DNA from 3 places in the Micromonospora sp. 067-2 genome. Region 1 is predicted to be linked to each of the others. Evidence: riboswitches for the same ligand, from Rfam matches in the RefSeq annotation. Region 1 holds a riboswitch; each other region holds the start of a gene.
The links. Region 1 has a riboswitch for cobalamin ahead of ACLJN9_RS07330 (ABC transporter substrate-binding protein). Riboswitches for the same ligand answer to the same signal wherever they lie in the genome.
Positions count from the first base shown of each region.

Region 2: it holds a riboswitch for cobalamin, as region 1 does, so the genes downstream of both, cobN (cobaltochelatase subunit CobN) here and ACLJN9_RS07330 (ABC transporter substrate-binding protein) in region 1, are expected to answer to the same signal.
Region 3: it holds a riboswitch for cobalamin, as region 1 does, so the genes downstream of both, ACLJN9_RS18690 (CbtB domain-containing protein) here and ACLJN9_RS07330 (ABC transporter substrate-binding protein) in region 1, are expected to answer to the same signal.

Region 1 is NZ_JAJPWB010000003.1:139,690-142,956, forward strand. It holds gene ACLJN9_RS07325 (FecCD family ABC transporter permease) at 1-97, opposite strand, end outside; gene ACLJN9_RS07330 (ABC transporter substrate-binding protein) at 267-1,202, opposite strand; cobalamin riboswitch at 1,294-1,434, opposite strand; gene ACLJN9_RS07335 (M14 family zinc carboxypeptidase) at 1,548-3,267, opposite strand, start outside.
Region 2 is NZ_JAJPWB010000001.1:218,717-221,983, forward strand. It holds gene ACLJN9_RS00995 (RNA polymerase sigma factor) at 1-359, opposite strand, end outside; gene ACLJN9_RS01000 (hypothetical protein) at 480-815, shown strand; cobalamin riboswitch at 1,312-1,441, shown strand; gene ACLJN9_RS01005 (hypothetical protein) at 1,602-1,754, opposite strand; gene cobN (cobaltochelatase subunit CobN) at 1,766-3,267, shown strand, end outside.
Region 3 is NZ_JAJPWB010000007.1:233,403-236,669, reverse strand. It holds gene ACLJN9_RS18700 (histidine phosphatase family protein) at 1-589, opposite strand, end outside; gene ACLJN9_RS18695 (CbtA family protein) at 586-1,359, opposite strand; gene ACLJN9_RS18690 (CbtB domain-containing protein) at 1,350-1,553, opposite strand; cobalamin riboswitch at 1,588-1,739, opposite strand; cobalamin riboswitch at 1,829-2,046, shown strand; gene ACLJN9_RS18685 (ribonucleoside-diphosphate reductase subunit alpha) at 2,184-3,267, shown strand, end outside.

The DNA.
Region 1 (3,267 bases):
CGAACGAGACCCCGGCGACCAACGCGACGAGCACCGCGAACACGCCGGCGACCACCCAGCGCTTGCGCAGGCCGGCGGGTCGGGCCGCGGACGGCAGCCCGGCCGGCCGGGACGGCGGCGCCGCCCCGGCGGGCCGGGTTGGTGGCGTCGCCTCGGCGGGCCGGGTTGACGGCGTCGCCCCGGCGGTTGGTGGCGTCGCCCCGGCGGGCCGGGGTGGCGGTGTCGTGGCGTCCACCGGTGGTGCTTCGCTCACCGAGGGATGACGGTCACGCGGGCACCTTGGCGACCGCGTCGATGATCACCCGAAGCAGGTCCACGACGCGCGGGCCCCAGCGGGAGGCGACGTCGTCGTCCAACGCGACGATCTGACTGTTCTTCACCGCGGTCAGCCCAGCCCAGCCGCTGCGAGCCTTGATCGAGTCGGCGTTCTGCTGGCAGCACTTGGTGTCGGACAGGAAGACGAAGTCCGGGTTGGCCTTGACGATGAACTCCTGGGACAGCTGCGGGTAGCCGCCGTTCTTGCCGTCCGCGTCGGCCGGGTCGGCGATGTTGGTCAGGCCGACCTGGCTGTAGAGCGAGCCGATGAAGGTCTTGCTGGTCGCGCTGTACAGCTCGGGGCCCAGCTCGTGGTAGTAGGTGAGCTTCTCGGCGCGCTGCGGCAGGTCCTTGACCAGCTTGGCGATGTCGTCCTTCATCCGGCTCGTGACGTCGGTCGACTGGTCGGCGTGGCCGGTCAGTGCGCCCAGTTCGGTGATCTGCCGGTACGAGTCGTCCAGCGTGGTGGCCGCCGGGGTCAGGTAGACCGGGATCTTGAGCTTGTCGAGCTGATCGACGATCTTGTTGGTGTCGTTGGAGAGCACCACCAGGTCGGGGCTCTTGGCGGCGATCGCCTCGGCGTTGGGCTGGAAGCCGGACAGGTTGGTCTTGGGCGCCTCGGCCGGGTAGTTGGAGTTGTCGTCCGCCGCCGTCACCTGCGGGCCGGCACCGATCGCGAAGAGCATCTCGGTGGCCGTGGGCGAGAGCGAGACGATCTTCTCGGGGCGCTTGTCGAGGGTGAGCGGGCCGACCGTGACGGGGTAGGCGACGGTCGCGGAGCTGCCGCCGGCCGCCGGCTGGTCGTCGGTCTTCTCGGCGCACGCGCCGAGGGCGAGCGCGGCGACCGCGAGAGTCGCGGCGAAGAGCCGGGGGGTACGTGCGGACATGGGTCCTCCTGTCGGTCGAGGAATGTGGTGCTTCGCCGACAGGGACTTTCGTACGCCCGCCCACGAGGCGCCCTTCCTCGAGAGCGCGTGTCGCGACCCATCCGCAGGCGACCTGGCTCATCCCCGTCACCGGGACGGGGCATCACAGTTGCGGGACAGCGCCGGGTTTCGCACCGGCTTCGCTGCGGAGTGGTCGCTGAAACGGTAGCGCACCGCCAAGACAACCCTCGTTGATCTAGGGCATATCGCCATGAGTAGATCTCTCGCAACGACGATATGCCCTAGATCAGCGCGGGGTGGGGGGTGGGGGTGGGGCCCCGTGGGGGCGGACGGGGCCCCACGGGGTTAGGAGGACGTGATGGTGACGTTGTCCACAGCCGCCTCCAGCAGGCTGGCGCCGGAGGCGTCGGCCGCCTCGACGAGGATGCGGACCGACTGACCGGCGTACGGGGTGAGGTTGAGGTTGGCCACCGCCCAGCTCCCGTTGCGGTTGGCCGCCGCACCGGCCTGGGTGAGCAGCGCCGTGGTGCCTCCGTTGTGCACCACGCTCACCCGGAAGTAGTCGGCCGAGGAGGCGTTCGAGCCGTGTGCCAGGTACCAGGCCAGCGAGAGGGTCAGCGTGCCGGCCGACGGCAGCGTCACCGCCGGGGACCGCGCGCTGGTCACGCCACCGTCGACGTCGTAGTCACCGGCCGCCGATCCCGCGAGCCGTCCGGTCACCAGGTCGTTGGCGCCGGCGTACGGGGTGAGCTGCTTGGCGCCGGAGGAGGTGGTCGCCTGGGCGGCACCCCGTTCCCACGCCCCGAGGGTGGCCGTGTCGGTGCCGGCCGGGTTGGTGGTCCACCCGGTCGCGGTCTCGAAGGTGTCCGAGAAGACCGTGGTGCCACCGCCGCCGCCGCAGTACTGCGCCTGCTTGCCGATGGCCCGGTACGGGCAGTCGGCGTACTCGCTGAGCAGCAGCACGGCCTCGCGGTTGCGGCTGGTCTGCGCGGGGATCACCTCGTCGGGCGGGTAGAAACCGCCGCCGCCTGACGAGCCCGGGTACATCTCGAAGGTGTACGCCCAGATGTTGTGGGTGGCCCACATCCAGTCGATGCTGGTGCCGTCGGCGATGTAGAGGTCGCTGGACTGCTCCGGGGTGTAGTTGTTGGTGGCCGCCAACTGCTGGCCGATGGTGGAGAAGGTGTTGTACTGGTCCGCGCTCATCCCGGCGGGGTTGTTCGCGGTGGTGTAGCCGAACGGCCAGAGCACCAGCTCCGAGTACGTGTGGAAGTCGATGTTCGCCTTGATCTGCTGGACGCCGCCGACCACCCGGCTGTTGACGAAGTTGCGCAGCGCGGACGTCTCGGGAGCGGAGAACGCCGACGGGCCGCGGTAGGTGTCCGACGAGGTGGTTCCGGACGACCCACCACAGCAGCCCCACTGGTAGGACCAGTTGCGGTTGAGGTCGGTGCCCACGTTGGACGAGCCGCTGTTGGGTTGCCGGTTCTTGCGCCAGGACCGGTACGACCCGGTGGCGATGTCGTACTCGCTGCCGTCGGGGTTGACCGTCGGCACGATCCAGATCTCCCGGCTGTTGACGATGTTGGTGATCCGGGAGTCGCTGCCGTAGTTGTCGGTGAACAGGTTGAGCAGGTAGATCGCCATCTCGACGGTCAGGTGCTCGCGGGCGTGCTGCTGGGCGTTGAACAGGATCTCCGGCTCGCCCTCGTCGGTGCCCACGTTGTCGGAGATCTTCACCGCCACCAGGTCGCGGCCCTCGTACGACGTACCGATGCTGATCTTGCGGGCGATGGCCGGATGGTCGGCGACGGCCTGGTTCACCACGGCCGTCAGCTCGGCATAGTCGTGGTAGTTGGAGTCGGCGGGCGGGAAGGCCAACGCGCCCACGTCGCTGGCGCCGCGCTCGGCGCTCGGCGGCGGGGCGAGCGGTTCCAGCCGGAAGCCGAGCCGGCTGATCGCCGCGGCCTCGGTGGTGGTGGCCGAGATGTGCAGCACGCCGTGTTCGGAGTAGTCGATGGCGGCCCCGGTGCGGGCCACCGCCGTACGGTCGGCGGACGTCCGG
Region 2 (3,267 bases), on a different contig from region 1:
CCGACCGCACCGTCCTCGGTGATCTCGGACACCGGGTTGGCCGCCGCCGCCCGCAGGACGAGGCCGTCGCGGCGGGTACGGGACCGGTGCAGGTTGCGGGTCTCGTTGGCGACGATCGCCAACAGCCAGGATCGGAAGGACGAGTCGCCCCGATAGCGCGACAGGCTGCGGTGCCCCTTCACAAACGCCTCCTGGATGACGTCCTCGGCGTCCGCGCCCGCGCCGAGCAGCACCGCCGTCCGGTACGCGGACGGGGTGTGCCGGGCGACCAGGAGGTCGTACGCCTCCAGGTCACCTGACCGAGCGCGGTTGACGAGCACGTCGTCGTTCAGGGAGACCTCCGGTTGCATCACACTCATGACACCGCTGCGGCGCGGCGGGTTCCAACCGTGGCGCGACCAGCTCACTCCCACCCGGCGTGCAGCGTATTGCCAGGAAGCGGTGGTGCACTGGCGGGAGCGTCGAGGAAGGGGTGGGGCATGGGCTGGTTCAGTCGACGGGCACGGGGCACCGAGGCGACCCCGACGAAGCTGGACCGCGAGGGGACCCGGGAGGATCTCGCGGCGCTGGAGGCGTTTCTCGCCAGCCGGCGGGGGGTGGAGTTCTACCTGGAGCCGGAGACCACGGCCACGGACACGACCGTCGTGGCCATCGCCCACGACGGCGAGTGGATCCGCCGCCGGACCGGCACGCCACGCGCGGCGGGCGCCATCGCCCGCAAGCACGCGGTGCCGCTGTACGAGGCGGCCCGCACCGGCTATCCGGAACGCATGCGCACCTGGAGCCGGGCACACCCGGAACGCCACGCCCGCTGAGGCCCGACAACGAGCCCGCCGCCCGCAGTCCGCATCCCGCGCGACCCGCGACCTGCGGCCCGCGCGGCCCGCGCATCCCGCGCGGCCCGCGCATCCCGCGCGGCCCGCGCATCCCGCGCGGCCCGCGCATCCCGCGCGACCCGCGACCTGCGGCCCGCGCGGCCCGCGCGGCCCGCGCGGCCCGCGGCCCCTGGCGGACCGGTGCTCGGTAGAGGCACGCAGATCTTGGACACTTACCGTTTCGAGTTGACGGTAAGTGTCCAAGATCTCGCGTTCGGGCCATCCCGAAGCGCAGGTTCCAATTGATCATGGCCGTTTGGCCGGGCGCCGGTGGAGTGGAGCATCGGGTGCGGGACACGAGGTGCGGTGTCGTGACGATCGTGAATCGGCGCCTAGAAATTGCCGTCTGTCGATGGATTGGCGGCGCCGTCCGCTGAGGGGGCGGCGTTGACCGGCGGCGCAGCGGTGTGGCAGCATTCGCGGCCTGACGGCAGTGAAGGAAGTCGGTGTGATTCCGACGCGGTCCCGCCACTGTCACCGGGGAGTGATCCCCCCTCGTGCGCCACGACCGTGTGTCTGCGGTTGGAAGGCCGGGGGAGAGCGTCGATCCGGAAGCCAGGATACTTCGGCCGTCGGGACGTACCCCAGGGCGTGGACACCCGAGGAGGACCCGATGACGCACGGCGTCTCTTTCATCGACGAGTATCGTCGTGACCCGCACGGTGGGCGCTCCGCAGCCCCCGCACCCGGCCACGTCTGCGGACGTTCGGCCGGCCGGGCGCACGGTCACGCCGGTTCCTGCGGCCGCTGAGCCGCGCACCCGGCGTCGACCGGCTGCCGACAGCCGTCGGTGACCGCGCGCCGGGCCGTCGTACCGGCTGACGCCGCACCCACCCGCTTCGTCCAGGTCGCCTCCACGGCGGCCGGGGCGTCACTCACCGGAGCCTCCCGTGCGCATCCTGCTGCTCTCCACCGCCGACACCGACCTGTTGGCCGCCCGCGCCAGCGGTGTCGACTACCGGCTGGCCAACCCCGCCCGGGTCAGCGCCGACGAGGTGCCCGCGCTTCTCGACGGGGTCGACCTCGCCGTCGTACGCCTGCTCGGGGGTCGGCAGGCGTGGCCGGACGGGCTCGCCGCGGTGCTCGCGAGCGGCCGGCCGACGGTCGTGCTCGGCGGTGAGGCGGTGCCCGACGCGGAGCTGATGGCCATCTCCACCGTGCCGTCCGGCGTCGTCACCCAGGCGCTGGCCTACCTGGTCGAGGGCGGCCCGGACAACCTGGGCCACCTGGCCCGGTTCCTCTCCGACACGGTGCTGCTCACCGGTGAGGGTTTCGCCCCACCCGCACCCACCCCGGCGTACGGCGTGCACGGTGAGCACCCCGTCGACCCGGACCGGCCCACCGTGGGGATCGTCTTCTACCGGGCGCACGCGCTGGCCGGCAACACCGGCTTCGTCGACGTGCTCGCCGACGCGGTGCGGGCGGCCGGCGCCAACCCGCTGCCCATCTTCTGCGGTTCGTTACGCGGGCTGACCGCGGGCGCCGGCCCGCTCGGGCTCTTCGCCCGCTGCGACACGCTGCTGGTCACCGTGCTCGCGGCCGGCGGTGCGGTCGCCGCGGACGCCTCCGGTGGTGGCGACGAGGACGCCTGGGACGTCGGCGCGCTGGCCGCCCTGGACGTCCCGGTCATCCAGGCGCTCTGCCTGACCAGCACCCGTGAGCAGTGGGCGGGCAGCGACGCCGGACTGTCCCCGTTGGACGCGGCGATGCAGGTGGCCATCCCCGAGTTCGACGGCCGGATCGTCACCGTGCCGTTCTCGTTCAAGCAGATCGACGCCGACGGGCTCTCGGTCTACGCCGCCGACGCCGACCGGGCCGCCCGGGTCGCCGGGATCGCGGTGCGCCACGCCCGGCTGCGGTACGTGCCCAACGCCGACAAGCGGGTCGCCGTGGTGCTCAGCTCGTACCCCACGAAGCACTCCCGGGTCGGTAACGCCGTCGGGCTGGACACCCCCGTGTCGGCGGTCCGACTCCTCGCCGCGTTCGCCGACGCCGGCTACCACCTCGGCGACGCGCCGCTGCCCGACGACGGCGACGCGCTGATCCACGCGCTGATCGCCGCCGGCGGTCACGACGTGGAGTGGCTCACTCCGGAGCAACTGGCCGCCGCCGAAGCCCGGGTGCCCGGCCAGACGTACCGGCGGTGGTTCGAGGCGGTCCCCGCCGAGCTGCGGATGCGGATCCGGGAACACTGGGGTGAGCCCCCCGGCGAGCTGTACACCGACGGCGGGGACATCGCGCTCGCCGGGCTGCGCTTCGGCAACGTGGTGCTGCTCATCCAGCCGCCGCGCGGCTTCGGGGAGAACCCGATCGCCATCTACCACGACCCGGACCTGCCGCCCAGCCACCACTACCTGGCCGCGTACCGCTGGCTGGCCGCGCCGGCCGCCGA
Region 3 (3,267 bases), on a different contig from region 1:
CCGGTGGTGCGGCGAGCCGCAGCTGCCACCCCGAGCCGCGGTTGGTGAGCCGGACGATCGCCAACGGCTCGACGTCCAGCTGCCGGTACGTCACCAACGGCAGGTCGAGGGCGTGCACGACGGCGACCCGGAGCAGGATCGGGTGGGTGACGGCGATGACCCGCTGGCCACGGTCGCGCTGGCCGTCCAGCCAGCGGCCGACCCGCTCGCGCAGCGCCAGGACCGATTCGCCCCGGTGGGGTGCGGCGTCCGGTGCGGACAGCCACTCGCGCAGCGCCTCGGGCTGCGTGGCGGCGATCTCCTCCAGCGACCGCCCGTTCCAGTCGCCGTAGTCGCAGTCGGCAAGCGCCGCGTCGACGGTGGGCGTCAGGCCGAGGGCGTACGCGGTCCGGGTGGCCGCCACCGCTGGGCTGGACAGGCAGACGTCGGAGGCACCCAGGAGCGCCCGTCGGCCCGGCGCGGCGGGAGCCAGGGCGAGGGCGGCCCGCAGGCCGCCCTCGTCCAGGTCGTCGAGCTGCCCGCCGAACCGGGCCTGCCGCAGGGCGGCGGTGGAACCGTGCGCGACCAGCCGCAGGCTGGTGACGCTCACGTGCTCAGGGGTGCGCTGGTGCTCCTGCGGCGCCGGTCGTGGTTCAGCAGAGCCGCGAACAGCAGGCCGATGCCGGTCCAGAGGACCACCTGGGTGCCCAGGGAGGCCAGTCGGAAGTCCCACAGCAGGGCGGCGGGGAAGTCGTCCGGGACCTCCTGGAACGACGGCAGCACCACGTAGGACACCACGGTGACCAGCAGGAACCCGCCGAGGGCGGCGGCGGCGCGGAGCCACTGCGGTGCGTCGCCGCGAAGCGCCCGGTAGCCCAGCGAGCCGGACCAGACCGCCACCAGGCCGAGCACCACCATCAGCAGGTAGGTGCCGGTGCGCTGGTCGATGGTGGCCGGATCACCGACGGCCGGGGGATTGGGTGGGTACTTGACGAACGGCACGATCACCACGCCGAGCAGCGCGGCGCCGGCCAGCAGCAGACCCGACCGTCCGTCGTCGTCGGTCCGCCGTCGACGCTGCAGCAGGACGTACGCGGTGGCCAGCAGGCCACCCATCGCGGCGCCGAACAGGCCGGTGGCCAGGAACAGGCCGCCGCGCTGGCCGGTCCTGCTGACCAGCGCCTCCTCGTGGTCGTGTGCGCCGGTGGCGGGTTCGGCGTGTGCCGCCGCCTCCTCGATGGCGATGGCGGCCTGAACGCGTGGTTCGCCGGCGAAGTAGGCGAACGTGCCGGCGAGCAGGCCCGCGACCAGGCCGGCGAGCAGCCCGCGGAGCAGCACGCTGACGAACGTGGGCGTGCCGGTGGTGGCCGTCAGTGGCACGGGACACCCAGCAGGTGCCGACCGTCGTGCATCAGCTCGTGCAGGTACATCCCGCTGCGCGAGACCGCTCCCTGGTCGAAGGCGACGAGGTAGGCCAGCAGCGTGAGCACGGCGACGGTGGCCAGGACCGTCCATAGAAGACGGGCGGTGTCAGCGGGCTGCACCAGGGGCTGGCTGGACGTGGAGCTGGACATGGGTACACGAACCTCCCCGGGGATAACGCGTCCCCATCGCAAGGCTGCGGACGACCGAGCGTCCTGACTCGCGGTGCCCCGTGCAGGGGAACCGCTCACAGTGGCGCGACCGCGCCGGAATCTCACCGGCTTCCCTCGCGTCGCCGCAGATAGTGGGTTGACGGTATCGGTGCCGGTTCGGGCGGTCAACCCGGTCCCCGGCGGCGTCGATGGACGAGAGCCGGCTGCGCCGCAGATCGACATGTGGGGTGTGACAACCGTGTCCCTCCCTATATATGGTGTTGAGCGCAGCTGGTTCGGCCGCTCATCGTCAGTGGTCGAGGCAAGAGGGAACCCGGTGGGAATCCGGGACTGCCCCGCAGCGGTAAGTGGGAACGACCGCCGTCATCAGCACTGGGCCGCGAAGCGGCCTGGGAAGCGACGGCCAGTAGGAGACCGGCGAGCCCGGTCGTGCCCGCAAGTCCGAAGACCTGCCAGCGCGCCGCGTACCCGCACCCGGGTGGGCGGCGGTCCGAGGCCGCGTGGGACGGCTGACGCCACCTGACCCCGCGCCCTCCGGCGTGGCGTCCACCGGTGTCCGCCTCCTCGTGTCCGAGGGCCATCAGGTCTCGAACTCGCGAGGAGTGAGTGGTGACGGTCACCCAGGTAGTTCCGGCCAGCGCCGAGCCGGCCCCGCCCGGTCGGCGACGGGCGCAGATGCAGGTCCGCAAACGCGACGGCGCCACCGAACAGGTGGATGTGAACAAGATCGTCCGGGCGGTCGAGCGGTGGGCCGACGACCTCACCGACGTCGACCCGCTGCGGGTGGCGACCCGGACGATCAGCGGCCTGTACGACGGCGCGACGACGGCCGAACTGGACCGGCTGTCGATCCAGACGGCGGCCGAGATGATCGGGGAGGAACCGCAGTACTCCCGTCTCGCCGCGCGGCTGCTGGTCGGCTACGTGGACAAGGAGGTCCACCGGCAGGGCATCACCTCGTTCAGCGCGGCGATCCGGACCGGCCACGCCGAGGGACTGATCTCCGACGACACCGCCGCGTTCGTCGCCGCACACGCCCGTACCCTCGACGACGCCGTCGACCCGGAGGGTGACCGGCGGTTCGAGTACTTCGGGCTGCGCACGGTCTACGACCGGTACCTGCTGCGGCACCCCACCAGCCGGCTGGTCCTGGAGACCCCGCAGTACTGGCTGCTGCGGGTGGCCTGCGGGCTGTCCCGGACACCGGACGAGGCGATCGACTTCTACCGGCTGATGTCCAGCCTGGCCTACCTGCCCAGCTCGCCGACGCTGTTCAACTCCGGCACCCGGCACACCCAGATGTCCTCCTGCTACCTGGTCGACTCGCCGCGCGACGAGCTGGACTCGATCTACCAGCGGTACGCCCAGGTCGCCAACCTGTCCAAGTTCGCCGGCGGCATCGGCATCGCGTACTCCCGGGTCCGGTCCCGGGGCTCGCTCATCCGCGGCACGAACGGGCAGTCCAACGGGATCGTGCCGTGGCTGCGCACGCTGGACGCGAGCGTCGCCGCCGTCAACCAGGGCGGCCGGCGCAAGGGCGCGGCCTGCGTCTACCTGGAGCCGTGGCACCCGGACGTCGAGGAGTTCCTGCAGTTGCGGGACAACACCGGCGAGGATGCCCGGCGCACCCACAACCTGAACCTGGCCAACTGGATCCCGGACGAGTTCATGCGCCGCGTCGAGGCCGACGAGA